Regions from separate parts of the Actinoplanes sp. ATCC 53533 genome, predicted to be linked through region 2. Evidence: predicted binding sites of a transcription regulator. Region 2 holds the regulator's gene; the other holds the start of a gene.
What was found. The regulator HrcA, encoded in region 2, represses chaperone genes, less so after heat shock. The targets are predictions, from matches to a motif close to GGTTNGCACNCTCNNNNNGAGNGTGCNAACC.
Positions count from the first base shown of each region.

Region 1: the regulator HrcA is predicted to act here: its motif matches at 2,103-2,133, upstream of groES (co-chaperone GroES).

Region 1 is NZ_QHHV01000164.1:333-16,182, forward strand. It holds partial or broken gene DMB66_RS42300 (substrate-binding domain-containing protein) at 1-223, opposite strand, end outside; gene ybaK (Cys-tRNA(Pro) deacylase) at 370-852, opposite strand; gene DMB66_RS42310 (class I SAM-dependent methyltransferase) at 864-2,030, opposite strand; gene groES (co-chaperone GroES) at 2,261-2,575, shown strand; gene groL (chaperonin GroEL) at 2,650-4,299, shown strand; gene DMB66_RS42325 (hypothetical protein) at 4,384-5,004, shown strand; gene DMB66_RS42330 (molybdopterin-dependent oxidoreductase) at 5,039-6,583, shown strand; gene DMB66_RS42335 (WhiB family transcriptional regulator) at 6,753-7,142, opposite strand; gene DMB66_RS42340 (response regulator transcription factor) at 7,373-8,215, shown strand; gene DMB66_RS42345 (DUF5319 domain-containing protein) at 8,531-8,932, opposite strand; gene guaB (IMP dehydrogenase) at 9,052-10,554, shown strand; gene DMB66_RS42355 (GuaB3 family IMP dehydrogenase-related protein) at 10,620-11,738, shown strand; gene DMB66_RS42360 (M1 family metallopeptidase) at 11,941-13,353, shown strand; gene DMB66_RS42365 (LCP family protein) at 13,361-14,455, opposite strand; gene DMB66_RS42370 (S8 family serine peptidase) at 14,604-15,850, shown strand, end outside.
Region 2 is NZ_QHHV01000166.1:32,870-48,719, forward strand. It holds gene holA (DNA polymerase III subunit delta) at 211-1,194, shown strand; gene DMB66_RS66205 (hypothetical protein) at 1,191-1,835, shown strand; gene rpsT (30S ribosomal protein S20) at 2,088-2,354, opposite strand; gene DMB66_RS42680 (phosphotransferase) at 2,511-3,485, opposite strand; gene DMB66_RS42685 (DUF4240 domain-containing protein) at 3,539-4,072, shown strand; gene DMB66_RS42690 (MOSC domain-containing protein) at 4,270-5,124, shown strand; gene lepA (translation elongation factor 4) at 5,209-7,086, shown strand; gene DMB66_RS42700 (GlsB/YeaQ/YmgE family stress response membrane protein) at 7,168-7,443, shown strand; gene DMB66_RS42705 (PAS domain-containing protein) at 7,697-9,361, opposite strand; gene DMB66_RS42710 (hypothetical protein) at 9,499-10,362, opposite strand; gene DMB66_RS42715 (enoyl-CoA hydratase-related protein) at 10,388-11,176, opposite strand; gene hemW (radical SAM family heme chaperone HemW) at 11,213-12,424, shown strand; gene DMB66_RS42725 (DUF4870 domain-containing protein) at 12,467-13,165, opposite strand; gene hrcA (heat-inducible transcriptional repressor HrcA) at 13,347-14,369, shown strand; gene dnaJ (molecular chaperone DnaJ) at 14,431-15,579, shown strand; gene DMB66_RS42740 (16S rRNA (uracil(1498)-N(3))-methyltransferase) at 15,646-15,850, shown strand, end outside.

The sequences.
Region 1 (15,850 bases), on a different contig from region 2:
TATCGGCCTCGACACCAGCCGCCGCGAAGGCCGCCTTCAGGTACGTCAGGTCGGCAGTCGCCCAACGCGCCGAACTCTTGGTATCCGGCAGAATGACGCCCACCTTGCCGATGGACGAGCCGCCGGTGCTGCCGGAGTCGCTGCCGCTGTCGTCACCGCACGCGGCCGTGCTGCCGGTGGCCAGCAGGCCCACCGCGGCAAGGGCGAACATTCCCTTACGCATCCTTGAGTCCCCCTCGGACCTGGCATCGGATTCCTGGTGTGACGCTAGGTCACGCGAAGGGTCCGATTTGCCGGATCTCAGGAGAAAGGCCCCCGACGGGACGTCACGGTGCCGTAACGGATGGTCCTCAAGTGAGGTATCCGGCCCTAAGTCCGGATCGGTGCGGTGGTGGCCTCGGTGAGGCTGATCAGATCGGCCGGCGCGAGCGAGACCTGCAGGCCGCGGCGCCCGGCGGAGACATACATCCGGGCCAGCGTGAGCGCGGAGTCGTCGATCACCGTGGGGAGCCGTCTGCGCTGGCCGAGCGGGCTGATGCCGCCGCGTACATAGCCGCTGCTGCGCTCGGCGACCGCGCGCTCCGCCAGCGCCGCCCGCTTGCCGCCGGCGGCGCCGGCCAGCGCCTTGAGGTCCAGCTCGCCGGTCACCGGCACGACGGCCACGATGAGCCCGCCGTCGACCTCGGCGATCAGGGTCTTGAAGAGCAGCGCCGGCTCGACCCCGAGAGCCGCGGCGACCACCGCGCCGTAGTTCGGTAGGTCCGGAGAGACGTCGTACGGGTGCAGCTCGTGCGGCACCTGCCGGGCCGTGAGCAGCACGGTGGCCGGGGTCCCGGCAGCCTTCTTCGCCACGATGAAACAGGCTATCGGCAGAGCAGGACGGTCGGTGCCCCCGCCACCCGGGTCAGCACGAGGGACGCCCCCGCGCCGCCGCTGAGCCGCAGGTCCCGGCGCAACTGCTCGGGCTCCAGCGCCGAGCCCCGCTTGCGGATCTCCAGCCGGCCGATGCCGCGGTCGCGCAGCAGGCTCCGCAGCCGCTTGAGGGAGAAGGGCAGCACGTCGGTGATCTCCAGCCGCCGGCCGTACGCGGTGTCGACGGCGGTGTCGGTGTAGACGTACGCGATCTCGGGGTCCGCGATCCGCCCCCCGATCGACGCGGCGAACTCGGCGACCAGGTGCGAGCGGACCACGGCCGGATCCGGGTCGTACAGGAAGCCGCCGACCGGCCCGACCGGCGCGGCCACGACGCCGGAGCCGGTGAGCTCCGCCCCGCCCGGCAGCAGGATCGCCCGCCGGGCGACCTCCGCGAGCGGTCCGCACCAGAACGCGGCCTCGACCAGATCGCCGTCGACGCTCACCCACTCACCCTCGGCGCCGCCCGGCAGCAGCGCGTGGTCGATGCCGGGCGCCAGCTTCAGGACCGTGCGCGGCACCCGCTCGGGCAGGGTGGCGATGAAATCCCACGAGGGTGACCAGGATCGCGGATCCATCACCCGGCCCCGGCCGGCCCGGCGCCGCGCCGGATCGGCGAAGACGGCGTCGAACCGCTCCACCGGCACGGTGGTCGCGTCCGCGCACTCGACGGTGACCAGGCCGGCGAGCCCGGCCGCCGCGGCGTTGGCGGCGGCCAGGGCGGCGGTGAGCGGGTCGGCGTCCACCGCGTGCACCCGGATGCCCCGGCGGGCCGCGGCCAGCGCGTCCGACCCCAGGCCGCACCCCAGGTCGGCCAGGCTTTCCACGCCCGCGGCCGACAGCCGCGCGGCGCGCCGGTCGGCGACCACCGCGCGGGTCGCCTGCTCCAGCCCCGGCCGGGTGAAAAGCATCGTGGCCGCGGCGGCGCCGAACTTCGCACCGGCCCGTCGGCGCAGGTCGGCCTGCGTGAGGGCGGCGGAGGCGAGATCGGGGGAGATGCCGCGGGCCCGCAGGGCGGTGGCGGCGGCCAGCGGCTCGCCGTCGGCGACGTCGGCGGCGGCCGCCAGGGCGGCAGACCCATCGGCGGTACGCAGGGCGGCGAGCAGTTCGAGGTTCACGGCGAGTCATTCTGCTAGGAGGTGATGTGCTGGCACTCTGGTTGACGGAGTGCTAGTTCCGGCATAATCTCCGATTAGCACTCTCAACCTGAGGGTGCCAGCGCGCGCCCCCCAGAGGGACGCGCCTGCACCAGGCGGACCGGCACCCGCGACGACGGCCCCGCCCGGTGGCATGAGGCATCAGCCCGGCCTGTCCACTGGCCGGCGACAACACCTGTACCCAGGAGGGTATGCCCGTGACTACCGCGACAAAGGTTGCGATCAAGCCGCTCGAGGACCGCATCGTGGTCCAGGCGAACGAGGCTGAGACCACGACGGCGTCTGGCATCGTGATCCCCGACACCGCCAAGGAGAAGCCGCAGGAGGGCACCGTCCTTGCTGTCGGCCCCGGCCGGATCGACGACAAGGGCAACCGCGTTCCGATCGACGTGCAGGTCGGCGACACCGTCCTGTACTCGAAGTACGGCGGCACCGAGGTCAAGTACGCCGGCGAGGAGTACCTGGTGCTCTCCGCCCGCGACGTCCTCGCGGTCATCGAGAAGTAAGACCTAACCGACAGTGCTGACCGCCCTGGCCCGGCTCTCCGGTCCAGGGCGCCGGTGCGTTGAAGGGACCATAAATGGCGAAGATCCTCAGTTTCTCTGACGACGCCCGGCACCTGCTGGAGCACGGCGTCAACACGCTCGCCGACACGGTCAAGGTCACCCTCGGGCCGCGCGGCCGCAACGTCGTCCTCGACAAGAAGTTCGGCGCGCCCACGATCACCAACGACGGTGTCACCATCGCCAAGGAGATCGAGCTCTCCGACCCGTACGAGAACCTCGGCGCCCAGCTGGTCAAGGAGGTGGCGACGAAGACCAACGACGTCGCCGGCGACGGGACCACCACGGCGACCGTGCTCGCCCAGGCGCTGGTCCGCGAGGGCCTGCGCAACGTGACCGCGGGTGCCAACCCGATCGCGCTCAAGCGCGGCATGGACCTGGCCGCCGAGGCCGTGTCCAAGGCCCTGCTGGAGAAGGCGGTCGAGGTCGGCGACCACAAGGCGATCGCCAACGTCGCCACCATCTCCGCCCAGGACGCCACGATCGGCGAGCTCATCGCCGAGGCGATGGACCGGGTCGGCCGCGACGGTGTCATCACCGTCGAGGAGGGCTCCGCGCTCAGCACCGAGCTCGACGTCACCGAGGGTCTGCAGTTCGACAAGGGCTTCATCTCCCCGAACTTCGTGACCGACGCCGAGTCGCAGGAGGCCGTGCTCGAGGACGCCTACATCCTCATCACGACCCAGAAGATCTCCAGCGTCGAGGAGATGCTGCCGCTGCTGGAGAAGGTTCTCTCCGGCGGCAAGCCGCTGCTCATCGTGGCCGAGGACGTCGACGGTCAGGCGCTGTCCACCCTCGTGGTGAACGCGCTGCGCAAGACCTTCAAGGTCGCCGCGGTGAAGGCCCCCGGCTTCGGGGACCGCCGCAAGGCGATGCTGCAGGACCTGGCGATCGCGACCGGTGGCGAGCTCATCGCCCCCGAGCTCGGTTACAAGCTGGACCAGGTCACCCTCGACATGCTGGGCAGCGCCCGGCGCGTCGTGGTGGACAAGGAGAGCACGACGATCGTCGACGGTGGCGGCCGCAAGGCCGAGATCGAGGACCGCGTCGCGCAGATCCGCAAGGAGATCGAGGCCTCGGACTCCGACTGGGACCGCGAGAAGCTCGCGGAGCGGCTGGCCAAGCTCTCCGGTGGCATCGCCGTCATCAAGGTCGGCGCCGCGACCGAGGTCGAGATGAAGGAGCGCAAGCACCGCATCGAGGACGCCATCGCGGCGACCAAGGCAGCGGTCGAGGAGGGCACCGTCCCGGGCGGCGGCGCCGCCCTGGCGCAGATCGCCTCGGTGCTCGACGGCGACCTCGGCCTGGTCGGCGAGGAAGCGGTCGGCGTACGGATCGTCCGCAAGTCGCTGATCGAGCCGCTGCGCTGGATCGCGCAGAACGCCGGCCACGACGGTTACGTCGTGGTGGGCAAGTCGGCCGAGCTCGGCTGGGGCCACGGCCTCAACGCGGCCACCGACGAGTACGTCGACCTGGTCGCGGCCGGCATCATCGACCCGGTGAAGGTGACCCGCAACGCGGTCTCCAACGCCGTCTCGATCGCCGCGCTGCTGCTCACCACGGAGAGCCTCGTGGTCGAGAAGCCGGCCGAGCAGGCGCCGGCCGCGGGCGGTGGCCACGGCCACAGCCACGGCGGTCACGGGCACCAGCACGGTCCGGGTTTCTGACTCGGCAGAGTAAAAAGGGCGCGTCGCACTCAGCGGCGCGCCCTTTGTCGTGTGTGATTCGGGATTCGGGGGAAAGAGGCGCGGATGATCGTCGTGGTGGAGGGGCCGACCGCGGCCGGCAAGACGTCGTGGTGCCGGCGCTACGTCGGCCGGTACGTCGCCGAGTACGCCGCGACCGGCCGGGAACCCACCGACGCCGTGGCCCTGGCCCGGCACTGGGCCCGGGTCAGCATGCGGCGCTGGGCCGAGGCGGCCGACCTGGAACGCGCCGACGGGGTGGCGTTCTGCGACACCGACCCGGTCAAGCTGCACTATGCCTGGGGGATGGCGGCCCTCGGCCTGGCCCCGCGGGCGCAGTTCGACCGGGAGCTGACCGTGACCAGGGAGGCGTTCCGGGCCGGGCGGCTGGGCTTCGCCGACGCGGTGCTGGTGGGCCTGCCCGAGGTGGAGACGTTGCAGCACCGCCGGGACGGCGACGGGACCCGGCGGCGGCGCAACTTCGCGGCGCACGTCCAGCTCCGCGAGCCGCTGCAGCAGTGGTACGCGGCCCTGGACCGGCTGGACCCGGGCCGGGTGATCTGGGAACTGCCCGCGGAAGGCGTGCCGAAGCTGCCGGAACCCCGCGCTGAGCGGTGCGCGGTGGCACTGCTCGACGACCTCGTGGCAGCCCTGCCGCCGCTGCGCCCAGCCGTCACCACTACGTAAGATCTTTCCCTTCGCTCGGGTGGAAGATAGAGAGGTGAAACTCTCTCTGCGGGCTGCGCTGGCCGGTCTCGCCGCGGCCGGTGTCGCTCTCGGCGTCGCCGAGATCGTCGCTGTGCTCACCGGCCCGCTCTCGTCGCCGCTGTTCGCGGTGGGCGGCGTGGTGGTCGACAACGTGCCCGCCCCGGTCAAGGACGCGGGCATCGCGGTCTTCGGCACCCACGACAAGACCGCCCTGCTCACCGGCACCGCTGTCCTGCTCGCGGGCTATGCCGCGCTGCTCGGTGTGCTCGCGCTGCGCAGCCGGGTGGTCGCGCCGGCCGGCATCGCGCTGTTCGCGGTGATCGGGGTGGCGGCCGCGCTGACCCGTAACGACGCCGGCCTCACCGCCGCGCTGCCGACGCTGGCCGGCGCTGTCGCGGCCTACCTCGCCCTCCGCTACCTGCTCCGGACCGCGCTGGCCGGCGAGGGCGGTGACCTCAAGGGCAGCGAACCCGAGGCCGTCCAGCCGGGGATGTATCGCGAGGGCGGCCGGCGGCGCTTCCTCATCGGCCTCGGCGCCGCCTCCGGCGTTGCGGCCGTCGGTGGCGTCGGCGGTCGGCTGCTCACCTCCCGCCGCGCGGTGACCGCCGCCCGCGCGGCCGTCGTGCTGCCGCCCGCGCCGCCCGCCGCGCCCATCCCGGCCGGCGCCCAGGTCGACGGCGCGGCCGCCTACGTGACCTCGAACGCCGACTTCTACCGGATCGACACCGCGCTGTACCCACCCCAGATCGACCCGTCGACCTGGGAGTTGCGTATCCACGGGATGGTGCGCAACCCGATCACCATCACCTGGGAGCAGTTGCTGCGGCGGCCGATGGTCCAGCGGTACGTGACGCTCGCCTGCGTCTCCAACGAGGTCGGCGGCGATCTGATCGGCAACGCGCTCTGGCTCGGCACCCCGATCAAGGACCTGCTGGACGAGGCGCAGCCGCTGCCCGGCGCCGACCAGGTGGTGCAGCGCTCGAGCGACGGGTGGACTTGCGGCAGCCCGACCGCCGTGCTCACCGACGGGCGGGACGCGCTGCTCGCGGTCGGGATGAACGGCGAGCCGCTGCCGGTACGGCACGGCTTCCCGGTGCGCATGGTCGTCCCGGGGCTGTACGGCTACGTCTCGGCCTGCAAGTGGATCACCGAGATCGAGCTGACCCGGTTCGCGGACTTCGACGCGTACTGGGTGCCGCGGGGCTGGTCGGCGCTCGGGCCGATCAAGACCGAGTCGCGCATCGACACCCCGCGCGACGGTGCCGAGCGCAAGGCGGGCCCGGTCACGGTGGCCGGGGTGGCGTGGGCGCAGCACCGCGGCATCACCAAGGTCGAGGTTCAGGTCGACGACGGTCCGTGGGCGCCGGCGACGCTCGCCCCGGTCGTCTCGGTGGACACCTGGGTGCAGTGGTCCTACGCGTGGCCGGCGACGGCGGGAGAGCACACCCTGCGGGTCAGGGCAACGGACAAAGACGGCCAGACGCAGACCAGCACCCCCGCGGCACCCGCGCCGGACGGGGCCACCGGATGGCACTCCGTGCAGGTCACGGTCGGCTGAACCGAGTCACGCGAAAGCCGCACTCTCGGTCCGACGACACCGCCAAGTTCGCTCATACGGTGGCTTGCATGTCGACCGAAGCGGCTCAACCGCCGCAGAACACGCCGACGCGGCTCCCCGCAGGGAACCGCGTCGTCACATGTGTGGCGATGCCGCGCTTCGTCCGGCGTCAGGCCGCCGGTGCTTGCCGTTGTGCGGGCACCGTCGACTTGTGGGGCCGGCCGAGGCGGGCCTCCAGCCGGGTCAGGTCGACCCGCCCGTGAGTCCGATCGGCAAGGTCCTCCCAGCCGACCGCGAGCAGCCGCAGCCGCTCCGCTTCGCTGAAACCTCCCCAGACCCCGTACGGCTCACGAACAGCCAGCGCGTGAGCAGCGCACTCAGCCCGGACCGGGCAGGCTCCGCACATCGACTTGGCCTTCGCCTCGCGACGGTTGCGGGACGAGCCACGCTCACCGTCCGGGTGGAAGAACTGGGCGCTGTCACGCCCTCTGCACAGGCCGAGTCGCTGCCAGTCCCAAAGGTCGGCGATGGGCCCGGGCAGTCTACGAACGTTCGACATCAACACCCTCCTCCCGCGCGGCACCGCGGAGTGTTGTCATGAGGGGCCTGGCTCAGGCCTGCCGCCGGTTTACCCCGGCACAAGCCCTGTCACACACGACTTGTCGATGTCTTCGTCAGCCGTATCCCATCGGTCCGGCAAACTGTGCCGATGTTTCCTATTTTTTCCATCTAAAGCGCGTAATGCTGCGGCCGTTGCGTGATCTCCTCTGAGAGAGAAGGAGGATCACTGTGCGTACCGTCCTCGTGTGCGTCCGAACCCCACTTGCTGCCCAGACCGTCGCCTCCACCGCGGCCCGGCTCGGGATGACCGGGGTCGTGCGGACGGCGATCAGCGAGACCGAGGCCATGATCCGACTGGCTGAAAGGCCGGCCGAGGTTGTCCTGGCCGACACCGCCGTGACCCGTCCCGACAGCGTCGGTTTCACCCGTCGCGTCCTCGCCCGTGCCCCACAGGCACAGGTTGTCCTCTTCGGCGCCGAAGACCCCCGGGTCGCCGCGGCGGCCGTCGCCGCCGGCGCCCGGGGTGTCATCCGCGGCGTCGAGCATGACCTGGTCAGTGTGGTCGCCAAGGCGTTGCTGCTCCTGCTTTTACCGGTACGGCCGCAGGGCCTGCCGATCAACGGTGCGAACGCCCAGCCCGCCGCGGTCGGCGGCGCCGGGCGCAACAACAACTCGGCGACCGCTCGCGGGCTGCACCGCGACGGGCTGGCGATGGCCGGCACTCCGAACGCGGCCGGCGTCCCCGCGATGCTGCCGAACTCGCCGATGGTCCCGTCCCAGCGCGGCGACGGGTCGGACATCGACCCGGCGACCGGGCGACCGATGATCTGGCCGGGCAACGACACCGGCCGGACCGACGGACCCACGGGCCGGCGGCTCACGCTCACCGAGCGTGAACTGCAGGTGCTACGCGGCATGGCCGACGGAAAGAGCAACGCGGAGATCGGACGCGAACTATTCGTCTCCGAAGACACCGTGAAAACCCACGCCAGACGCCTCTTCCGCAAACTAGGCGCCCGAGACCGAGCCCACGCGGTAGCAGCCGGCTTCCGCGCGGGCCTAGTCGCTTAACCCAAACCGGCTCTAACAGTAACCAAAGTCGCACTTCGCCCGTCGGTGTCGAGGGTGCCAAAACAGACTAGGCGCTCTTTGCCGTGGTCTGTTTTGGTGCACTCGACACCGACCGTTCTGGGGCGAAGTGCCTGCCGAGCGGAGCGAGGCCATTTAGCTCAGCCTGTTTTGGTGCACTCGACACCGACCGTTCTGGGGCGAAGTGCCTGTCGAGCGGAGCGAGGCCATTTGGCTCAGCCTGTTTTGGTGCACTCGACACCGACCGTTCTGGGGCGAAGTGCCTGCCGAGCGGAGCGAGGCCATCAACAGAGCCATTTAAGAGGGCTCGTCGTCGGTTCCCTCGGTGAGGGTGTCGTGGACGCCGTCGGCGTAGCCGCGGGCGTACTCCCACGTGACGTAGTGGTCCGGGTCCGGATCGTAGGCAGGCTCGTGCACCCGGGGCCGCCCGCTGCTCAGCAGATGGCGCAGATTGCCCCGTAAGAGGTCCCAGTCGAAGTAGTGCGGCTCGTGGCAGTCTTCGCACTCGATCACCAGCCCGCGGATCCCCGTCGGACTCAGCAGCGCCTGGTAGATCTCCAGGTCGGAGAGGTCCTCGAGGACGTCCTGGCGCTCGACCTCGGTCAGCGGGTCGGTCTCGGCGTCCTCCGAGAGGTCGTCGAGCCCGGCGGCCGGGTCGGCTGGGTCGCCGTTGAACGGGTCGATCGGCTCTTCTTGCACGGTGTCTACCGTACCCATGTAGGGGCGGTGTGTGCTGGCCCGCACGCGCTGTCCGCCGAACCGATGCCCGCAGCCGGATGGGTAGGATGAACACTCCGCCTCTTCGCTAGGGATGATCTGTGGATACTGCGCCTGGAGAATCTAGGTCCGCCCGAACGGTTCCGCTGGGTTTGACCTTCGACGACGTGTTGCTCCAGCCGGGCGAGTCTGACGTCGTGCCGAGCCGCGTCAACACCATCACCCGCATGACCCGCAACGTCGAGCTCTCCATCCCGCTGCTCTCCAGCGCCATGGACACGGTCACCGAGGCGCGGATGGCGATCGCGATGGCCCGCCAGGGCGGCATCGGCGTGCTGCACCGCAACCTCTCGCTGGAGGAGCAGGCCTCGCAGGTCGACCTCGTCAAGCGTTCCGAGTCCGGGATGATCACCAACCCGGTCACCTGCAGCCCCGACGACACCCTGCGCGAGGTCGACGCCCTCTGCGGGCGCTACCGCATCTCCGGCCTGCCGGTCGTCGACGGCGCGGGCGTGCTGGTCGGCATCGTCACCAACCGCGACATGCGCTTCGTCACCGACCACGGCGTCAAGGTGCGCGAGGTCATGACGAAGATGCCGCTGATCTCCGCGCCGGTCGGCGTCAGCAAGGACGAGGCGCTCGCCCTGCTGCAGCGGCACAAGGTCGAGAAGCTGCCGCTGGTCGACGACCTGGGCCGGCTGTGCGGGCTGATCACGGTCAAGGACTTCACCAAGAGCGAGCAGTATCCCAACGCGGCCAAGGACCCCCAGGGCCGGCTCCGGGTCGCCGCCGCGGTCGGTGTCGGCGACGACGCGTACAAGCGCGCCCGGGCCCTGATCGACGCCGGCGTCGACGTGGTCATCGTGGACACCGCACACGGCCACCAGCGCGCGGTGCTCGAGATGGTCGCCCTGCTCAAGAAGGACACCACCACGGACATCGTGGGCGGCAACATCGCGACGTACGCGGGAGCCAGGGCCCTGGTCGAGGCCGGCGCCGACGCGGTCAAGGTGGGCGTGGGGCCCGGCGCGATCTGCACCACCCGGATCGTCGCGGGGGTCGGCGTGCCGCAGATCACCGCGGTGATGGAGGCCTCCCGGGCCTGCCGCCCGGCGGGCGTCCCGGTCATCGCCGATGGCGGCATCCAATATTCGGGCGACATCGCCAAGGCGATCGTGGCCGGTGCCGACACCGTGATGCTCGGCGGCCTGCTGGCCGGCTCCGAGGAGAGCCCCGGCGATCTGATCTTCATCAACGGCAAGCAATACAAGTCTTACCGCGGCATGGGCTCGCTGGGCGCCATGCAGTCCCGGGGCCAGGCGAAGTCCTACTCCAAGGACCGCTACTTCCAGCAGGACGTCACCGAGGACAAGCTGGTGCCGGAAGGCGTCGAGGGCCAGGTGCCCTACCGGGGGCCGCTCTCCCGCGTCGCCCACCAGTTGATCGGCGGCCTGCGCGCGGCGATGGGTTACGTCGGCGCCGAGACGATCCCGGACTTGCAGGACAAGGGCCAGCTCATCAGGATTACCGCGGCAGGTCTCAAGGAGAGCCACCCGCACGACATCCAGATGACCGTCGAGGCTCCCAACTACCACTCCCGTTAAGCCCCATAGGTGAGCCTTCCGACCGCCCCACCCGCCACCCAATAAGGACTGAAAGGCTTCTCATCATGCGTGACGTGGTGGAAATCGGTCTCGGTAAGACCGCCCAGCGCGGGTACCACCTGGACGACATCGCGATCGTCCCGAGCCGGCGCACCCGCGACGTGGACGACGTGTCCACGGAATGGAAGCTCGACGCATACCCGTTCAAGATCCCCTGCGTCGCGCACCCGTCGGACGCCACGATGAGCCCGGAGTCGGCGATCGCCCTGGGCCGCCTCGGCGGCCTGGGCGTGCTCAACGCCGAGGGCCTGTGGACCCGCTACCAGGACCCGACGAAGATCCTCGAGGAGCTCGCCGGGCTCGACGAGGAGGCGGACGCGACCAAGCGCCTCCAGGAGGTCTACTCGGAGCCGATCCGGCCGGAGCTGATCGCCGAGCGCGTGCGCGCCATGCGCGAGGGCGGCATCACCGTCGCCGTGCGCGTGTCGCCGCAGCACACGCTGGCGCTGGCCCCGGTGATCCTCGACGCGGGCGTCGACCTGCTCGTCATCCAGGGCACGCTGGTCTCCGCCGAGCACGTGTCCACCACGGACGAGCCGCTCAACCTCAAGGAGTTCATCGCCGACCTGGATCTCCCGGTCATCGTCGGCGGCTGCACCGACTACAAGACCGCCCTGCACCTGATGCGCACCGGTGCGGCCGGCGTCATCGTCGGCATCGGCGCGGACGAATGGTCCACGACGGACACGGTGCTCGGCATCCGCGTGCCGATGGCGACCGCGATCGCCGACGCCGCCGCCGCGCGCCGCGACTACCTGGACGAGACCGGCGGCCGCTATGTGCACCTCATCGCCGACGGTGGCATCCAGACCTCGGGCGACATCGCCAAGGCGATCGGCTGCGGCGCGGACGCGGTCATGCTCGGCGAGCCGCTGTCGCTGGCCGAGGGCGCCCCGGCCGGCGGCGCCTGGTGGCACTCGGCGGCGAGCCACCCGAGCCTGCCACGCGGCGGCTTCTGCATCGCCGGCGAGCCGGACGGCACGCTGGAGGAGCTGCTCTACGGCCCGGCCGACCGGCCCGACGGCCAGCTGAACCTGTTCGGCGGCCTGCGCCGGGCCATGGCGAAGTGCGGCTACCACGACGTCAAGGAATTCCAGAAGGTAAGCCTGGTGCTGGACCGCTGAGGACGGTTTGGATCAAGACCAGATTTCTGTCGTGCCTGGTTGCCTGGTGCTGACCGTCGCTCCCGCCGACACCGGGCGAGGGCGGCCAAGCGCCTAGCGGCTCATGAACGGCCGCCCTCACTCTGCCAGGTTCTCGGCGCGCGGCTTCGCTGTGCTTTCGCTCCGAGCACGTACCGTCGGTCGGGTGATCGAGGTAGTACGTATGCGTAGGGCCGGCACCGCCGTCGCCGCGGTGACGGCGCTGGCCCTGGCCGGGTGCAGTGCTGACGACGAGACTCCCCGGCCCGCGCCCTCGGTCGCGCCGAGCTTCGCGCCCGGTGCGGAGGGGGTCGGGGATCCGTATTTTCCGCTTTACGGCAACGGTGGGTATGACGTCGGCGGGTACGACCTGAAGCTGACCTACGCACCGGCCTCGGGGCAGCTTGACGGGACCGCGACCATCACGGCCACCGCCACCCAGGACCTGTCGACGTTCAACCTGGACCTGGCGCATCTCGTCGCCCGTGAGGTCACCGTCGACGGGCTGGCCGCCACCACCAAGGCCGCCGGCAACGAGCTTGTGGTGACGCCCTCGGCCGGCATCGTCAAGGGCCGGGCGTTCACCGTCGTCGTCGACTACGGCGGCAAGCCGCAGGCGCTCGGCAACGAGACGCTCGGGGTCGGCGGCTGGTTACGAACCAAGGACGGCGCCTTCGCGCTGGGGCAGCCCGAGTCCGCCAGCACCTGGTTCCCGGTCAATGATCATCCCTCCGACAAGGCCACCTTCGCCCTGTCCATGACCGTGCCGGACGGCCTCGAGGTGCTCGGCAACGGGCTGCCCGGCGAGCGGGCCAGCAGCGCCGGGAAGACCACCTGGCGCTGGGTCGAGAGCACGCCGCTGGCCAGCTATCTGGCCTTCGTGGTGATCGGGCAGTACCGGGTGTCGACCAGCACCCACGACGGCAAGCCGATGATCATCGCGATCCCCGAGTCGCTGCCCGCGGACGGCGACGCCGCCCGGTCGCTGGCCCGCACCGGCGAGGTCGCGGACTTTCTGGCCACCCAGTTCGGGCCGTACCCGTTCGACTCGTACGGCGGGGTGGTCCTCGACGACGGCCGGGTCGGCTACGCGCTGGAGACCCAGTCGCGTCCCGTCTACGGAAACACGTTCTTCGTGGGCCGGCCGAACGCCACGGTGGTCGCCCACGAACTGGCACACCAGTGGTACGGCGACAGCGTCGCGCTGGCCCGCTGGCAGGACATCTGGCTCAACGAGGGCTTCGCCACGTACGCGGAATGGCTCTGGCAGGAGCACGAGGGCGACCGGACCGTCCAGCAGTCGTTCGACCGGGTCTACTCGGGGTTCAACTGGTCGGTCCCGACCGGTGACCCCGGCCCGTCCCGCATCTTCGGCGACGCCGTCTACCAGCGCGGGGCGATGACCGTGCACGCGCTGCGCCGCACTATCGGTGACCCCGCGTTCTTCGCCCTGCTCAAGTCGTGGCCGGCCGAGCACCGCGACGGCAACGTCCGCACCGAGGACTTCATCGAGGCCGCCGAGCGCGCGGGTGGCAAGGACCTCGGCGACTTCTTCGAGGCCTGGCTTTTCGGCAAGCAGAAGCCGCCGCTGCCTTAGCGGGTCGCTACTTGTGCACTAGTTCGGGGTGTTTGGCCAGGTAGCCGGCCGGGTCACCGGCCGCCACCGCCCGGAGGAAGCCACGCCCGGTCGAGCTGAGCTGCTCGCCGAGGTAGTCACCACCGGCGGAGACGGAGTCGCCGGGCAGGCCGACCATCGTCAGCTTGCCGGGGGCGAGGTCGCGCAGCGCGTACGCGTATTCGATCGGGGTCCGCTCGCCGGAGAAGACCAGGGTGTCGCCCAGCGCGGTAAGCACCGACTGCAGACCGCCCTGGTCGGTGGCCAGGCCGGCGTCCTCGGCCTGGGCGAGCAGCGCCTTGACGAGTTGCCGCTGGTGGCGCTGCCGGGTGTAGTCGCCGCCGGCGGTGTACCGCTGGCGGGCGTAGTCGATGGCCTGCCAGCCGACCAGCTTGCGGGTGCCGGGCAGGTAGGTGGCCTGCGGGCCGACGTAGCCGCCGCCGCCCGAGCGCAGCGTGCGGGCCTTGCCGTCCGGGCGGCGGTGCTGGGAGACGACCTTCTGATCGATCTTGATGGTGACGCCGCCGAGCGCGTCGGTGAGCCGGCTCAGCCCTTGGAAGGTGAGCACCGCGCCGGCGTCGAACTTCTTGATGCCGGTGTACTTCCTGATGGTGCTGGCGAGCAGTTCGTAGCCCTGCGCCACGTTCGGCTTGTCCGTGCCCCTGACCTTGGCGCCGCTGCTCATCGCCTCGGTGAGCTTGCGCCGGCCGCCGTCGTAGCCGTTCTTGGCGAACGCCGGCACGTCGACCCGCAGGTCCCGGGGCAGCGAATAGAGGTAACCGCTCCGCAGGCCGGCATCGACGTGCAGCAGCATGATGGCGTCGGCGTGCGGCTGCCAGTCGGCGATGGTGATCCGGGTGTCGATGCCGAGGATCAGCAGATCGAGCGGGCCGGTGATGTCGGCGCCGGGTGACGGCGCCGGGCTCGCGGAGGTGGGCGGCGCGGACGGCACCGAGCTGGGCGGCGCGGCCAGCGGGGCGGGCTCCCCGGCGTCTCCGCGCAGCGCCAGGACGACGCCCACGCCGGCCAGCAGCAGCACCACGACCACGCCCGCCGCTGCCCAAAGTAGCCTCTTGGTCCGCATGCTGGAACAGTAGGGGACATCCACCACCTGCTCAACGCGCCCATCTTCTCGCGTGCTGGAACAGGGGATGGTCATAGATCAGCTCGGCCCTTACGCTGACCGCCGCGATTGCCGAGGCGGCGGTCGGACACGGGGAGGCACGTCCTATATGAAGTACGCCACACGACGGGTGACCGTCGGCGCGCTGTCGGCTGCGGTGGTCGCGACGATGGCGGGAGTCTCGACCTGGGCGTTCGCGGGTGAAACCGCCGCCGAGGCTCCGGTCCGGTTGATCGTCAGCACCAGGTCCGGCGCCGACGCCACGGCGCCGCTGCGCACCGTCTCCGCGCTTGGCGCCCGGTCGGTCGACGCCGGTGGCGGCCCGGCCCAGCAGGCGATGGCCGCCCTGAGCGCGCAGACCCTCGAGGTCTCCGCGGCGCGCAGCAAGCGGGTCATCGCGGCGCTGCGCAGCGACCCGTCGGTGTCGTACGTCGAGGTCGACCACGTGCGCAAGGCCTCCGACCTGAGCCCGAACGACCCGATGTACACCGACGGCCACCAGGTCGAGGTGGACCAGGTCCGGCTGCCGGCGGCGTGGGAGACCACGACGGGCAGCGCCGTCAAGATCGCCGTCCTGGACACCGGCGTGGCGAAGGTCGGCGACCTGAGCGGTGCGGTCATCGGTGGCTGGAACTACGTCAGCAACAACAGCAACGCCAACGACGACCAGGGCCACGGCACCACCGTCGCCTCGATCATCGGCGCCCGGGGCAACAACGGCGCGGGCATGGCCGGCGGCTGCTGGTCCTGCGTGATCATGCCGGTGAAGGTGCTGGACCGTTACGGCAGCGGCTACGACAGCAACGTCGCCAAGGGCATCGTCTTCGCCGTCGACAAGGGCGCCAAGATCATCAACATGTCGCTCAGCGGCGCCGCGTACAGCAAGACCCTGTCCAATGCGGTCGCGTACGCGAACCGCAAGGGTGTGCTGGTCGTCGCCGCGGCGGGCAACGAGGGCCTCACCAGCGCCAGAAACACCAAGAGGTATCCGGCCGCGCTGACCGACGTGCTCGCCGTCGGCGCCACCGCCCAGGGCTCCGACGCCCGCGCCGACTTCTCCAGCTACAACAAGAAGGGTGACTCCTGGGTGGACATGGCCGCCCCGGGCGTCATCACCGGCATGGACCGGGCCGGCGTGTACCACACCAACGAGGAGGGCACCTCGTTCGCGGCGCCGATGGTCGCCGGCGCGGCCGGCCTGCTCAAGACCGCGCGCCCGACGTACACCGGCTGGTCGCTGCAGCACGCGCTGCTCAAGTCGGCCCGGCCGATCGCCACGAACGGCTGGTCGAGGTACGGCATGCTGGACGCGGCGAAGGCCCTGACCATCGCCACCGACGTCACCCCGCCGGTGAT
Region 2 (15,850 bases):
ATTAGGTCGACTGTGTGGTTCGACCCTGGGCGATCGGTTCGGATGTGGGTCGGATCACCTTCACCGGGCAAGTCAGACATTCAGCCTGATCGAGAACCTTTACGACTGCGATGGCATGGCGGTTCACCGATATGTCTGCTTTCGCGTTCAGTGGTCAGTGGCCTGTGCGCAGGAGTGAGTGGTGCGGATGCGTCAGACCTTCATGCGAAGATTTCGGTCGTGACCATCGCGCCTCCCACACCGTTGCTGCTCGTCCAAGGCGACGAGGAGTTGCTCGCTGCCCGGGCGATCAGCGCAGCGGTCGCCGCGGCGCGGGCCGACGAGCCGGGCGCCGACGTGCGCGAATACGAGGCCGGTGCGCTCAGTGCCGGCGAGGTCGCCGAGATGCTCAGCCCGTCGCTGTTCGGCGGGCGCCGCGTGCTGGTGGTCCGCAGCGGCCAGGACGCGCGCAAAGACCTGGTCACGGCGTTGCTGTCCTATGCGAAGAATCCCGATCCCGACGTCTCGCTGATCGTCGCCCACGTGGGTGGCGCCAAGGGCAAGGCGTTCGCCGACGGGCTGCGGGCCGCCGGCGCGACCGTCGTGCCGGTCGCCAAGCTCAAGGGTGACCGTGAGCGGACCGCGTTCGTGCGGGACGAGTTCCGGCGCAACGGCGGTCGCTGCGACGAGGCGGCGGCGGCTGCGCTGCTCGCGGCCGTGGGCAACGACCTGCGGGAGATCGCCGCGGCCTGTTCGCAACTGCTCGCCGACACCGACGGCAAGATCAGCGCGGCTGTCGTGGCCCGCTATTACAAGGGCCGGGCCGAGGTCAGCGGCTTCGCGGTCGCTGACGCGGCCATGGTCGGCGATGTCCCGGCCGCGCTCGAGGCGCTGCGCTGGGCGCTGCACGTGGGCGTCGACCCGGTGCCGATCGCGGACGCGATCGCCGACGGCGTGCGCATGGTCGCCCGGGTCGCGTCGGCCGGCCGTGGCAATCCGTACCAGATGGCCAGCTCGCTCGGCATGCCGGCGTGGAAGATCCAGAAGGCTCAGGAGCGCAGCCGGGGCTGGACCCCGGAGGGTCTGGTCGACGCGATGCGCGCGGCGGCCGACTGCAATGCCGCGGTCAAGGGCGGCGCGGAGGACCGGGGGTATGCCCTGGAGCGGGCCGTCTTCGCCGTCGCGGCCGCCCGCAACTCGGGCGGCGCCCGGTGACCAGGTCGCGCCGGGCCGGTCTGTCCCGCGACGAGGCCCGCCAGCAGCCGCTGTACGCCCGCATGCTCGGCCTGCAATATCTCGCGCCGGGCGGCTTCCTCTGCTTCGTGTTCCTGGAGGGCGCGGTCGCGCTGGGCATCTTGCTGGCGCTCGCCGAGCTGGTCAGCTGGTGGGGCGTGCTGGTGCTGCCGGCGATGGTCGCGGTCATGGTCAAGCTCAACGATGTGGTCGCCGGGTCGCTGATCCGTCCTGCGGCCGCCGCCCGGCCGCCGTCGGCTGTCACGGTTCGCGCGGCCCCGCCCGGGTCGCCGGGGGCCGAGACGGTGCGCCTGTCGGCCGTGACGATCGCGCAGGTCAATGCGGCGGGCGCGGCGGGCGCGGCGGGCGCGGCGGGCGCGGCGTCCCCGGCGTCCCCGGCGTCCCCGGCGTCTCCGGTGGGCGCGGCTCCGGCGCTGCGTCCGGCGGCGCTTCGGCGTGCCGTGGCCGGCACGGCTCCGGGCGCCCGCGACGAGGAACGCTGGTACCCGCCGGCGATGGACGCGAGCGCGCTGAACGGCCCGCCGGTGACCCGGCAGTGGACCGAGGATCTGGACGACAGCCAGCAGCGGGCGCGGCAGTCGGCGGCCCGCCGCTACGACTAGCCCTGTCGATCAGGGGCGGCGGGCCGCTGGGCCCGTCACTGTGGGCAGGCCTGGGCTGCGCATTGGATCCGGACGAACGCCGTGGCTCGGATCCGAACGAACGCCGCACCCCGGATCCGGAGAAACACCGCGGCCCTCCGAGAACGCCGCGGCCCTCCGAGAACGCCGCGACCCGGTTCCGGAGACAACTCAGGCACCGCAGAACCCGGAGGTTCGGCGGTGCCTGGAGGTGCGTTCTGAACCAGCCTGCGGTCAGGCAGACAGCGAGGCGATCCGCTTGGCGATGGCCGACTTGCGGTTCGCCGCCTGGTTCTTGTGGATGACACCCTTGCTCGCGGCCTTGTCGAGCTGGCGCGAGGCGTCACGAAGCAGGGCGGTCGCCGTGTCACTGTTGCCGGCGGCGCTCGCCTCGTTCAGCTTGCGGATCACCGTCTTCAGTGACGACTTGACCGACTTGTTGCGCAGCCGGGCCTTCTCGTTCTGCCGGTTGCGCTTGATCTGGGACTTGATGTTCGCCACGCGACAGCCTTGTCCTGACTAGTTCGGATGATGTACTCGGACGGTGGCGACACAGCAGGAAGCAACGTCACCACACGCGACGAACTAATGTATCAGGCCCGGTTCGCGCCACCCAAATCGCTCGACCGATCGGCCTGCGGGAACCCGGGCTGCGGCTCACTCCGATGGCGTCCAGCCGCGGCGCTCGGCCAGCCATGCGAGCGCCTGCTCGCCGCTGAACCGCTGATGCTGCCGGCTGTGCGGCGAGGCGCTGCTGGGTCCCCGGGCCGCCGAGGCCAGCCAGTATCCGCCGATTGCGGCCAGCGCCCCGTCCACCCCGTCGTCCGGCGCCTGCCACGGTTGCAGCGCGGCATCCGCGTCCAGCCCGCTGGCATACGCCGTGACCAGCAATGTCACCGTGTCGAACCACGGCTCGCCCAGGCACGGCCAGGCCCAGTCGCAGAGCCACGCTCCGCCGTACCCGTCCAGCAGAACGTTGTCCACCCGCAGATCGCCGTGCAGCATGCCGGGCCCGGTCACCAGCTCCGGCAGCCCGCGCTCCAGCGCGGCCAGCTCGCCCAGCCGGCCCGGCACCCAGGCCGGCGCCGGCGGCAGCGCCGCGCGTCCCGCCGCGATCTCGGACCACCACGACAGTTCGTCACGCACGATGTCGCCGAGCCGCGGCAGGCCCAGCGCGAGCAGTTCGGCGCCCGGCCTGCTCAGTGCCACCGCCGACGTCCGCCAAGCCGTCAGCGCCGCGCTCAGGTGGCCGGGCGCCCATGGCAGCGCGGGCACGTGCCCCGGAATCGCCTCCAGGCACAGCACGAAGTGCCCCTCCGCCACGAGGGTCCACCGCGGCCGGGCGGCCGGAACCGCCGCCGGCAGGGCCGCTGTGATGGCCGCCTCACGGGCGTACCAGTCGGCGATCGGTTCGGTGAGCGCCGCGGCCTTGACGAAGGCGCGCTCCCCGGTCGCCGTCGTGAGCACGGCCGCGAAAGCCCTGGTGAAACCGCCGCCCGCGCTGGCCGCGGCCAGCACCGGCGCGCCGAGGCGCGAGCTGATCGCATCCCGCAAGGCGGCGGGCAGATCACCCCAATCCGGGCGTACGGCCGTAGCGCCGTAGGCGACCTCAGGCAAAGTGACGGCGCGCATGCCTCCCATCCTGCCTCCCGTTTTTTGTCGTACCCGGCTGGCACGCTGTGCCCATGAGAACGGACGACTTCTGGGCGGTCATCGACCGGGCTACCGCCGACCGGCCGGGCTCGCCCGCCGAGGTGGCGAGGCGGGCCACCGCCGAGCTGGTCGGGCAGGCCCCCGACGAGATCGTGGCGTGGGGCCGCCACCTCGACAAGGTGCTGGCCGCCTCCGGTAAGGAAGACCTCTGGGCCGCGGCCTATCTGATAAACGGCGGCTGCGCCGAGGACGGCTTCGACAACTTCCGCGGCTGGCTGATCGCCAACGGCCGAGACGTCGTGGCCCGTGCGGTCCGCGATCCGGATTCGCTGGTCGATCTGCCGTCGGTGCGGGCCGCGGCGTCGACGGGCGCGGTGTTCGAGGCCGAGGAGGTGCTGACCATCGCGGAGGAGGCCCATCGGCAGGCCACCGGCGATGAGCTGCCGCCGAGGGAAATACCGAGGACCCGCCCGGACCCGGCGATGCTGTGGGATTTCGACGACGAGGACGAGATGCGTAAGCGGCTGCCTCGGCTGTCCGCCCTGTTCCTCGAGCCGCCGGACTGAGCTGCGGTTTCCGCCGTGCTGAGCTGCGGTTTCCGCCGTGCTGAGCCGTGGTTTCCGGCGGGCTGAGCTGCGGTATCCGCCGGGCTGAGCCGTGGTTCCCGCCGGGCTGAGCTGCGGTTTCCGGCCGGCGGGCGCGCTGCCCAGGGGACGGGAAACGGGTGGAGAAGGGTGGGTTCGGCATGCGCAGACTCGGGCCTATGAGCGTTCATCAGCAGGAGACGGTTCCGGTCGGCCAGCCGGGGCAGCGACTATCGGTGCGCGGCACGGTCGCTGCGGTGAGCTGCAACGATGTGTACTCGTTCACCAAGCCGGTCCGCGACGAGATCGTGCTGATCGCCGGGCTCGGCGTGGCCGGAGACGTGCACGCCGGGGTCACGGTCAGGCACCGCAGCCGGGTGGCCGCGGACCCGGACCAGCCCAACCTCCGCCAGGTGCACCTGATCCGCAGCGAGCTGCACGACGAGCTGAGCGAGGCCGGCTACGAGGTCCCGCCCGGCGGGCTGGGGGAGAACGTCACGACGAGCGGCATCGACCTGCTCGCCCTGCCGGTGGGCACGGTTCTGCGCTTCGGTCCGGCTCCGGCGGCCGCAGGTGCTGCCTGTTCTGCGCCCGGGCGGGCCGCGGGTCCCTCGCCGGCCGGATCCGTGACGGCAGGGTCCGTGACGGCAGGGTCCGTGACGGCAGGTCCGGCTGACGGCGCCGCCGCTGTCGTCGCCGTCGCCGCGCATGCCACCCTCGACCACTCCACCGCCACCGCCGTCGCCGCGCTCGCCGCGCGCCTGGCGTCCGAGCAGTCCGCCGGCGCGCCGACGGGGGAGTCCCGCGACTTTCGTCCGGCGATTGTCGTCACCGGGCTGCGCAATCCCTGTCAGCAGATCAACCGCTACCGTCCGGGCCTGCTCAAACGTGTCCTGGTCCGGGAAGACGACGGCTCGGTCAGCCGCCGGGCGGGCGTCATGGCGGTGGTCCTGCGGGGTGGTCCGATCCGGCCCGGTACCGAGATCCATGTCGAGCTTCCGGGCCTGCCACATCTGCCGCTGGACCGGGTGTGATCCGGGCTCCCCGTGCGGCGTGGGACGATAGACGCTGCCGGTGCTTCCATCGGCAGCCAGCCCGCTTGTAGAGAACGGACGATCGTGCCTGGACCGCTCGACCCCGGCGTGAACATCATCGGAGCGACCGATCCTGGTCGTATCCGCAACTTCTGCATCATCGCGCACATCGACCACGGGAAGTCGACCCTGGCCGACCGGATGCTGCAGATCACCGGCGTGGTCGACCCGCGGCAGATGCGCGCCCAGTATCTCGACCGGATGGACATCGAGCGCGAGCGCGGCATCACGATCAAGAGCCAGGCCGTGCGCATGCCCTGGGTCGTCCGCGAGGGCGACCGCGTGGGCGACACCGCTGTCCTCAACATGATCGACACGCCGGGTCACGTCGACTTCACCTATGAGGTCTCCCGCAGTCTCGCCGCCTGTGAGGGCGCGGTTCTTCTCGTCGACGCGGCGCAGGGCATCGAGGCGCAGACCCTCGCCAACCTGTACCTGGCGATGGAGAACGACCTGCACATCATCCCGGTGCTCAACAAGATCGACCTGCCGGCCGCGCAGCCGGAGAAGTACGCCGAGGAGCTGGCCAAGCTCATCGGCTGCGAGCCCGAGGACGTCCTGCGGGTCTCCGGCAAGACCGGTGTCGGCGTCGCGCATCTGCTCGACGAGGTCGTCCGCCAGTTCCAGCCCCCGGTCGGCCAGGCCGATGACCCGGCCCGCGCGATGATCTTCGACTCGGTGTACGACGCCTACCGGGGTGTCGTCACGTACGTCCGGGTCATCGACGGCCGGATCCAGGCTCGTGACCGGATCAAGATGATGTCCACCGGCACCGTGCACGAGCTGCTGGAGATCGGTGTCGTCTCGCCCGAGATGGAGAAGGCCGGCGCGCTCGGCGTGGGCGAGGTCGGCTACCTGATCACCGGCGTGAAGGACGTCCGCCAGTCCCGGGTCGGTGACACCGTCACCAACAACAACCGGCCGGCCTCGAAGGCGCTCGGCGGTTACTCCGACCCGAAGCCGATGGTCTACTCCGGCCTGTATCCGATCGACGGCTCGGACTACCCGGCGCTGCGCGACGCCCTCGACAAGTTGCAGCTCAACGACGCCTCGCTCACCTACGAGCCGGAGACGAGCACCGCGCTCGGGTTCGGCTTCCGGTGTGGCTTCCTCGGGCTGCTGCACCTCGAGATCATCGGCGAGCGGCTCGAGCGCGAGTTCAACCTCGATCTGATCTCCACCGCCCCGAACGTCGTCTACCGGGTCTTCACCGAGGACGCGGCCGAGTTCGTCGTCACCAACCCGAGCGAGTTCCCGGACGGCAAGATCGCCGAGATCCACGAGCCCGTGGTCAAGGCGACGGTCCTGGTTCCCAACGAATACGTCGGCGCGGTCATGGAGCTCTGCCAGAGCCGGCGCGGCCAGCTTCTGGGCATGGAATACCTGTCCACCGAACGGGTGGAGTTGCGCTACACCCTGCCGCTGGGCGAGATCATCTTCGATTTCTTCGACCAGCTGAAGTCGAAGACCAAGGGCTACGCGTCGCTGGACTACGAGCCCTCGGGCGAGCAGGCGGCCGAGTTGGTCAAGGTCGACATCCTGCTGCACGGCGAGCCGGTGGACGCGTTCAGCGCGATCGTGCACAAGGACAAGGCCTACAACTACGGCGTCACCATCGCCGCCAAGCTGCAGAAACTCATCCCGCGGCAGCAGTTCGAGGTGCCCATCCAGGCCGCCATCGGCAGCCGGATCATCGCCCGCGAGACGATTCGCGCGATCCGCAAGGACGTGCTGGCCAAGTGCTACGGCGGTGACATCAGCCGCAAGCGCAAGCTGCTCGAGAAGCAGAAGGAAGGCAAGAAGCGGATGAAGATGGTCGGCCGCGTGGAGGTGCCTCAGGAGGCCTTCATCGCCGCACTGTCGACATCAGACTCGGTCGACGTCAAGTCTTCCAAGAAATAGGGCGGTTTGGTTTTCGGATCAGTCGGGAACTCTGGGGTCCAGACGAACGCAACAATTGTTCTACCCCCGAGGAGACTCCCCATGACTGTCACCGGCATCATCACCGCGCTCATCGTCGGCCTGATCATCGGCGCCCTGGGCCGCCTGGTCGTACCCGGCAAGCAGAACATCCCGATCTGGCTGACCATGGTCATCGGTGTCGTGGCCGCCCTGCTCGGCACGGTCATCGCCCAGGCCTTCGGCGTGGCCTCGACCGGCGGCATCGACTGGATCGAGCTGCTGTTCCAGGTCCTGCTCGCCGCCGTGGGCGTGGCGCTGGTCGTCGGCATCGGCGGCCGTCGAGGCGTCACCCGCTGAACCGGGGTCGGCTAACGGCCGATCCGATCTGATCCACCGAAACGCCGGTCCTCAGGGACCGGCGTTTCTGCTTGTCAGCCGGGCGGTGGCGGAGGGTTTGCCGGCGCAGGCGGGTGGCGGGGAGGCTTGTCAGCCGGGCGGTTGGCGGAGGGCTTGTCGGCGCAGGCGGGTGGCGGGGAGGCTTGTCAGCCGGGCGGTGGCGGAAGGGGCCAGGTGGGTGGGCGCTCCCGTGAAACCAGCCCGACCGAGCGGCTCAGTATCGGAACTTGTGCTGGGCGCTCCGGCGGTTTACCCACGCCGGGAGTTCGTCCACGTGCTCCAGGTGTGGCACCTGCTCCACCGAATCCTGGGACTGTGGCACGTGGCGCATCGTCACCACATACCCCTGGACCAGTCTGTCCTCGCGCAGGTCGCGGTAGGTGGCCTCGACCATCACCTGGCTCTCGTCAGCCCGCTGCAGCGAGCAATAGACCACCCCGTCGCCCTCGTCGCGCAGGGCGCGGCGGATCTGGCTGCGGTCGTCCGGGTGGACCAGGTCGTGCAGGGTTGCGAACGGCGGGAGCTCCTTCGCGCCGATCAGTTCGTGCAGGGCCGGACTCGCGTACCGGATCTGCTGGTCGTCGTCGATGACCAGCATGATGTCCGCGGTGTTGCGGATCACCGCGCGCAGGTACAGGTCGCTGTCGCGGCGGCCGACCGCCTCCACCAGCGAGATCCGGTCCAGGGCCAGCGCCGCCTGGCCGGCCAGCACTTCCAGGGCGTCGCGGCTCGCCGTGAGCATGTCCTTGCGGCCCGCCAGCACCAGGGCGCCGCCGTTCGGGCGGGCCACCGCCAGCGGTTCCAGCCACAGTGGGCAGACCAGCGTGCCGTCGCCGGTGCCCGCGTCGTTCTTCTTGTCGTTTTTCACCTTGTCGTCCAGCCACCAGCTGCGGGGGCGCGGGCTCGTCGCCGCGGCCGGGAGGGCCTGCAGGGTGAGCTGGCGGTCGTCGGTGGCGAAGACGATGCGCTGCACGTCGTGCGGTGGCAGCAGTTGGGTCACCGCCGACCGCACAGCCTCGTCCACCGCCGCCTCGTCGGCCGCCGCGACCAGCGCCGCGCTGGCCTCGCGGAGCACCCGCTCGCGGGTGAGCGCCTGGCCGTTCTGGGCGACGGAGTCGGTGAGCCTGGTGCAGGCCAGTACGACCGTCAGCAGGCCCGCGGTCCCGATCACCACCCCGTCCTGGACGGGGCCCTGAGCCGCCTCGATGAGCAGCACCAGCGGGGGTGTGGCCACGGAGAGCCCGAGCAGCGTCGCCCAGCGGCCCTGCCACGGCATCGGGCGGGTCGGCATCGGGGCGGTCAGCCGGGCCATCGACGGGTGCAGGCCCGCCGCGCCCCAGGCCAGGTAGAGAACGACGAAGCCGGACTCGGCCCAGGCGCCCGGCGCCAGCGGGTAGGCGATGCTGCTCGCCAGCAGGCCCAGCGCGCCGACGCCCAGCAGCATCGCGGACCAGTTGAACCAGGCGGCCAGGATCAGCCGGACCGCCACTCCCACGAGCAGCAGGTCGCCGATCACGTCCGCGGCCGAGATCTTGCCGAGCTGGCCGTGCCCGCCGATGACGAAGACCCAGATCACCAGCAGCGCCGCGCAGCCGCACGCCACCAGGTCGATCAGCCGGGCCCGGTCGATCAGCAGCGCGCCGCCGCGGGTCAGCCGGATCAGCGCCAGCACCACGAGCGCGAACATCGCGACGTAGCAGATGTCCGCGGCCGACATGTTGTCGAGCGCGTAGAAGACATCCCCGACGGCCAATGCCGCGACGGAGGCGGCGAGCAGGAGCCAGGGTCCGATCCGGGCGGGCTTGTGCCGACATATTCCGACGATGATGGCGGCGACGCTGACGGCTCCCAGATGGATCCATTCGATGGCTTGGAGCACGACTAACTAGTACCAGCCTCGTCGCTGTCTGTCCATGTGAAGATATACGCAGCGCTATGACCAGGCAACATCGTGATCGTGACACCGAGACCCGTGAAAAAAACGTGAATGTGAAGGTCGGCGGGTGCCTCGATCGATCAGCTGAAGACCTCGGCGACCACGGTGCTGGTGCTCGCGCCCTGGGCGCCGGTTACCGGCTGCCACTTACCGTCGGGCGCGTTCCATTCCCGGTCGGCGAACCGGACCCGTTCCACCCCGGTGCTGCTGGCGTGCGAGACGAGCCAGTGTGCGTATCGCCAGCCGGCGTTGACGTCCTTGACCGCGACGGTCAGGCCGCCGGCCTGCGTCGCCTCGATGGTGGTGAGGCCCTTGCCCCAGTCGAGCCGCATGCCCTCGGCCAGCGCCGCGGCGGCGGTGGCGCCGCGCAGGGCGGGCTCGCCGCTGACCGTGCACTCGACCGCTCCGGTGGCCCGGCCGGTCAGCGCCTTGGCGAGCACCGCGGACTCGTCGGCCCACTTCTCGTACGCGTTCGGGTAGGCCGACCGCTGCACCTTCTGCGCCGCGTCGGTGACCCGCATCTTCTGCCAGCCCTTGACCTTCTTGAGGGCCGAATAGAACTTGCCCGCCGCATATCTCGGGTCCTGGATCTTTTCCGGCGTGCCCCAGCCCTGGCTGGGGCGCTGCTGGAAGAGCCCGACCGAGTCGCGGTCGCCGGTGTCGAGATTTTCCAGCTTGGACTCCTGGAACGCGGTCGCCAGCGCGATCACCACGGCCTGTTCGGGCATCTTGCGCCGCAGGCCGACCGCGGTGATCGTGGCGGCGTTCGCCATCTGGACCAGGTCGAGGGCGACCTCGCCGTCGGCCCGCACGATGCACTCGGGGCCGAGCTGCGGGAGCTGGATCTTGCCCTCGATGGAGTTGACGGCCACGACCACCCCGAGGGCGCCGAGGAGCGAGAGCAGAGCCGTCACCACCAAAATCGGCTTTTTCCCCACACACACTCCCTCCGTCAGGTGACAAGCGTAGTCAACGAGCGCCCGTCTGCTGTGCGACCGGCACCCAGGAGGCCGGGCGCTTCTCGCGGAACGCATCGACACCCTCGCTGCCCTCGGCCGACCGGAAGTAGCCGGCCGAGCGCTCCGACAGCTCGGCCAGGTCGGCCCGCACGGTTTCGGCCGGCCTGCGGCGCAGCAACTGCTTGGTGCCGGCCAGGGCCTGCGGACCACCCAGGACCAGAGACCTCGTGTACGCGGCGACGGCCGCGTCCAGCCCGTCCGCCTCGACGGCCGCCGTGACCAGCCCGATCTCGGCCGCGCGCGCCCCGTCGAACACGTCGCCGGTGAGGTAGAGCGCCGCCGCCGCCCGGGGCGCGAGCCGGGGCAGCACGGTGGCGCTTATCACTGCCGGGATCACGCCGAGCCGCACCTCCGAGAACGCGAACGTGGCCTCCCGGGCGCAGACCGCGATGTCGGCGGCCGCGATCAGGCCGAGCCCACCCGCGCGGGCCGGGCCGGCGATCCGGGCGAGCACCGGCTTCGGGAATTCCCAGATGGCGGCGAGCACGTCGGCCAGCAACTCGGCGGGGATCCGGCCGGACTGCCGGGCCTCGGCGGTCTCCTTCAGGTCGGCCCCGGAGCAGAAGACCGGCCCGGTGTGCGAGATCACCACCGCCCGGACGGCCGGGTCGGTGACGGCGGCGCCCAGCCCTTCCAGCAGCTCACGCATGAGCTGGGCGGAGAGCGCATTGCGGTTCGCCGGGCTGTCCAGTGTGATGGTGGTCACTCCGGCGGCGGTGGCGGTACGGACCAACTCCATGCCGGAACCCTAACGGGGTACGTGCACACTTGACGGATGCCTGGTCCCCTCCCCGACGGTGAGCCCGTGCCGAGTGACGGCTCGCTGCCCGACAGCGCCCTGCGCGACGTCGGCGGGCGCGGTTTCGGGGTCTACGTCCACGTGCCGTTCTGCGCGAGCCGCTGCGGATACTGCGACTTCAACACGTACACCGCCAGTGAGCTGGGCGGCGGTGCCAGCCGCGAGGGTTACGCGGACGCGGTCCTGGCCGAGCTGAAGCTGGCCGCCTCGGTCACCGGCGCGCGCGTCGACACCGTCTTCGTCGGCGGCGGCACGCCGACCCTGCTCGACCCCGGTGACCTGGGCCGGATCCTCGACGGCATCGACCAGACCTGGGGCCTGGCGGCCGGCGCCGAGATCACCACCGAGGCCAACCCGGAGTCGGTCGACCCGGCCTCGCTGCGGGCGCTGCGCCGGGCCGGCTACACCCGCATCTCGCTGGGCATGCAGTCCGCCGCCCCGGCCGTGCTGAGGATCCTGGACCGCAAGCACACCGCGGGCCGGGCGCCGCAGGCCGCGATCGAGGCGCGGGAGGCCGGCTTCGAGCACATCAACCTGGACCTGATCTACGGGACGCCGGGCGAGCGCCCCGAGGACTTCGCCGCCTCGCTGCGCACCGTGATCGACGCGGGAGTCGACCACGTCAGCGCGTACTCGCTGATCGTCGAGGACGGGACCCGGATGGCCGCCCGGATGCGCCGCGGCGAGCTGCCGTACCCGGAGGACGACGTCGCCGCCGACCGCTACCTGGCCGCGGAGCAGGCCCTCGGCGCGGCGGGTTTCTCCTGGTACGAGGTGTCGAACTGGGCGACGACGCCGGCGGCCCGCTGCCGGCACAACCTGCTGTACTGGACCGGCGGCGACTGGTGGGGCCTCGGGCCGGGCGCGCACAGCCACGTGGGCGGCGTGCGCTGGTGGAACGTCAAGCACCCCGCGGCGTACGCGAAAAGGGTCGAAGCGGGACTCTCTCCCGGCCTGGGCCGGGAGCTGCTCACCGACGCCGACCGGCACGTCGAGGACGTGATGTTGCGGGTCCGCCTGCGCGACGGCCTGCCGTTGACCGCGCTCGACGCGCCCGGGCTGACCGGCGCGGCCCAGGCCCTGGCCGACGGCCTGCTGGACCGGGCGGCCTACGAGGCCGGCCGGGTGGTCCTCACCCTGCGCGGCCGGCTGCTGGCCGACGCCGTGATCCGCGACCTGCTGCCGTGACGCGGTGGCGCCGGGCCGGAGCCCGGCGCCATCGAGGGAGCGCTACTTCACGATCGAGACCGTCATCGGGTAGTTGTACGGCTCGTTGTTGTTCGCCTTGACCCCGGCGATGATGCCGAAGATCGTGCCGATGGCCCACGCCGCCGGCCCGATGATGAAGCCGACCAGGGCGCAGGTGAGCACCCAGCCGACGAGCGCGATGATCGACCAGAGGATCTGGAAGTTCAGCGCCTTGACCGCCTCGGCCCGCACGACCGGCGACTGGTTGCCCTTGGCCAGCAGGGCTACGAGCGGCGCGATCCAGCCGGAGCAGCCGCCGCCGAGGAACGCGCCGGCCGCGCCACCGAAGTGGGCCACCAGGATCCAGGTCTTGTCGTCGCTGCCCGGCCCGTAGCTCGACGGCGGGTAGCCACCGGGCGGGTAACCACCCGGCTGCTGGCCGTAGGCGCCGGGAGCGCCGTACGGGGGGTCGTTGGGCGGCGGGCCGTAGCCGCCCGGGGCACCCGACGACGGCGGCGGGCCGTAACCACCGGCACCGGAGGTGGGCGGGGGAGCATAGCCCCCGGCGCCCGAGGTGGGCGGCGGCGAGCCGTAGGGCGGCGGCGAGCCGTAAGGCGGCGGCTGCGGGGAGCCGTACGGCGGGGGCGATCCGGCGGCCGGATCGTTACCCGACTGTGGGTTGAACGGTCTGGTGGGGTCCGAGGGGCTTCCCTCACCGGGAGGACGCGGCGGTTCAGTCATGCGCACACGGTAGGACCGCAGGTCGAACGTGGCGAGGGCAACACCCTGGTGACGTCGGAGAATAGACACTCGGCTAAGTGACACAGGCCCTGTCGGCTGATCATCGCGCGGCGGGCGCCGGCGACGTAGACTGGCACTCGACTTTGAGGAGTGCCAAGAGCGCCAAGGGGGAGGAGCCGACGTGAGTCTTGACGACCGCAAGCTCGAAGTGCTCCGCGCCATAGTCGAGGACTACGTGGCGACCCAGGAGCCGGTGGGCAGCAAATCCCTGGTCGAGCGCCACCAGTTGGGCGTCTCCCCGGCCACGGTCCGCAACGACATGGCGGTGCTGGAGGAGGAGGGCTACATCCGGCAGCCGCACACCAGCGCCGGCCGGGTCCCGACCGACGCCGGCTACCGGCTCTTCGTCGACCGCCTCTCCCGGGTCAAGCCGCTGAGCCCGGCCGAGCGCCGCGCCATCGAGCGCTTCCTGGTCGGCGCGGTCGACCTCGACGACGTCGTGCACCGCACGGTGCGGCTGCTCGCCCAGCTGACCCGGCAGGTCGCCGTCGTGCAATATCCGAGCCTCGCCCGCTCCTCGGTGCGCCACCTCGAGTTGGTGCCGATCTCCACCACCCGGCTCATGCTGGTGATGATCGCCGACACCGGCCGGGTCGAGCAGCGCCTGGTGGAGCTGCCGGGGCCGACGGCCAGCGACGACGTGCTCGACATGCGTCGCAAGATCAACTCTAAGCTCACCGGCGAGAAGCTCGCCGACACCCCGCCGCTGGTGCAGGTTCTGGTCGACGAGTGCGCCCCGGAGAAGCGCACGACGATGGCCTGCGTCGCCTCGGTGCTGCTCGAGACACTGGTCGAGCGCAGTGAGGAACGCCTCGCCCTGGCGGGTACGGCAAACCTGACCCGCGGCGGCGTGCTGGACTTCCAGGGCACGCTGCGGCCGGTCCTCGAAGCGCTGGAGGAGGAGGTCATCCTTCTCAAGCTCATCGGTGAGGTGGAACCGAGCACCACCCGGGTCCGCATCGGCGACGAGAACGAGATCGACAACCTGCGGGCGGCATCCGTGGTCAGCACGGGTTACGGACCAGGCACGACGATCGTTGGTGGGCTCGGCGTGCTGGGGCCGACCCGGATGGACTACCCCGGCACGATCGCGACTGTGCGTGCCGTGGCACGCTACGTTGGCGATCTGCTGGCACAAAACTGACGCAACCGCGACGAAGGTCTCCAGCGCGCAGCGCGGGGCAGACATGAGGACTCGAAACCCTGTGGCCAAGGACTACTACGGAATTCTCGGCATCAGCCGCGAAGCCACCGACGACGAGATCAAGCGCGCCTATCGCAAGCTGGCCCGTCAATACCACCCGGACGTCAATCCCGACCCCGAGGCGCACGAGAAGTTCAAGGACATCAACGCCGCGTACGAGGTCCTCTCGGACGACCAGAAGCGGCAGATCGTCGACCTCGGTGGCGATCCGCTGGCGCCGGGCGGCGGCGGTGCGGGCGGCCCGGGCGGTCCCGGCGGCGCCGGCCCGTTCGTGGGCTTCCAGGACATCATGGACGCGTTCTTCGGCACGGCGGCTGGTGGCGGCGGCTCCCGCGGGCCCCGTCCCCGCACCCGGCCCGGCGCCGACGCGATCCTGCGCCTGGAGCTCGACCTGGTGGAGACCGCCTTCGGCGTCGAAGCCCCGATCACGGTCGACACCGCGGTGCTGTGCACCCAGTGCTCCGGCGCGGGCACCGCACCCGGCACCCACCTGGCCACCTGTGAGACCTGCGGCGGCCGCGGCGAGGTCCAGTCGGTGCAGCGCACGTTCCTCGGCCAGGTCGTCTCGTCCCGCCCGTGCCAGGCCTGCCAGGGCCACGGCACGGTCATCCCGCAGCCCTGCCCGACCTGCGCCGGCGACGGCCGGATCCGCACCCGCCGCTCGCTGACCGTGAAGATCCCGGCCGGCGTCGAGGACGGCATGCGCATCCGCCTGGCCCAGCAGGGCGAGGTGGGCCCGGGCGGCGGCACGGCCGGCGACCTGTACGTGGAGATCCACGAACGCCCCCACGACGTCTACTCGCGCAAGGGCGATGACCTGCACTGCCGGGTCACCCTGCCGATGACGGCGGCGGCGCTCGGCACCCGGCTGACCATCAAGACGCTGGACAGCGAGGAGAACATCGAGGTCAAGCCGGGCACCCAGCCGGCCTCGACGCTGCGCATCCGCGGCAAGGGCGTGCCACACCTGCGCGGCCAGGGCCGGGGCGAGCTGTTCGTGCACCTGGACGTGAAGACGCCGACGAAGCTGACGGCCGACCAGGAGCGGATGCTGCGCGACTTCGCCAAGACCCGCGGCGAGGACATCGCGGAGCTGAGCAAGCAGGGTGGATTCTTCTCCCGCATGCGAGACGCCTTCAACGGCCACTAGGGCGCCGGCGGGGATTGGGCGGGTTCTTTGATCAGGAACGGCGTGGTTGTTGGGTAGCCTCGCCTGGTGTCTGCGCCTCTTTTCTTGGTTGACGACCTGCCCAGTGGCAGGCGGTTCACGCTCGCCGGTGCGGAGGGGCATCATGCCGCCACCGTGCAGCGGCTCAAGGTCGGTGAGGATCTGTTGCTCTCCGACGGGCGGGGCGGGACCGCGGTCGCCGAGGTGACCGGGGTCGGCCGGGGCAGTGTCGACGTGAACGTGCTCGGGCGGG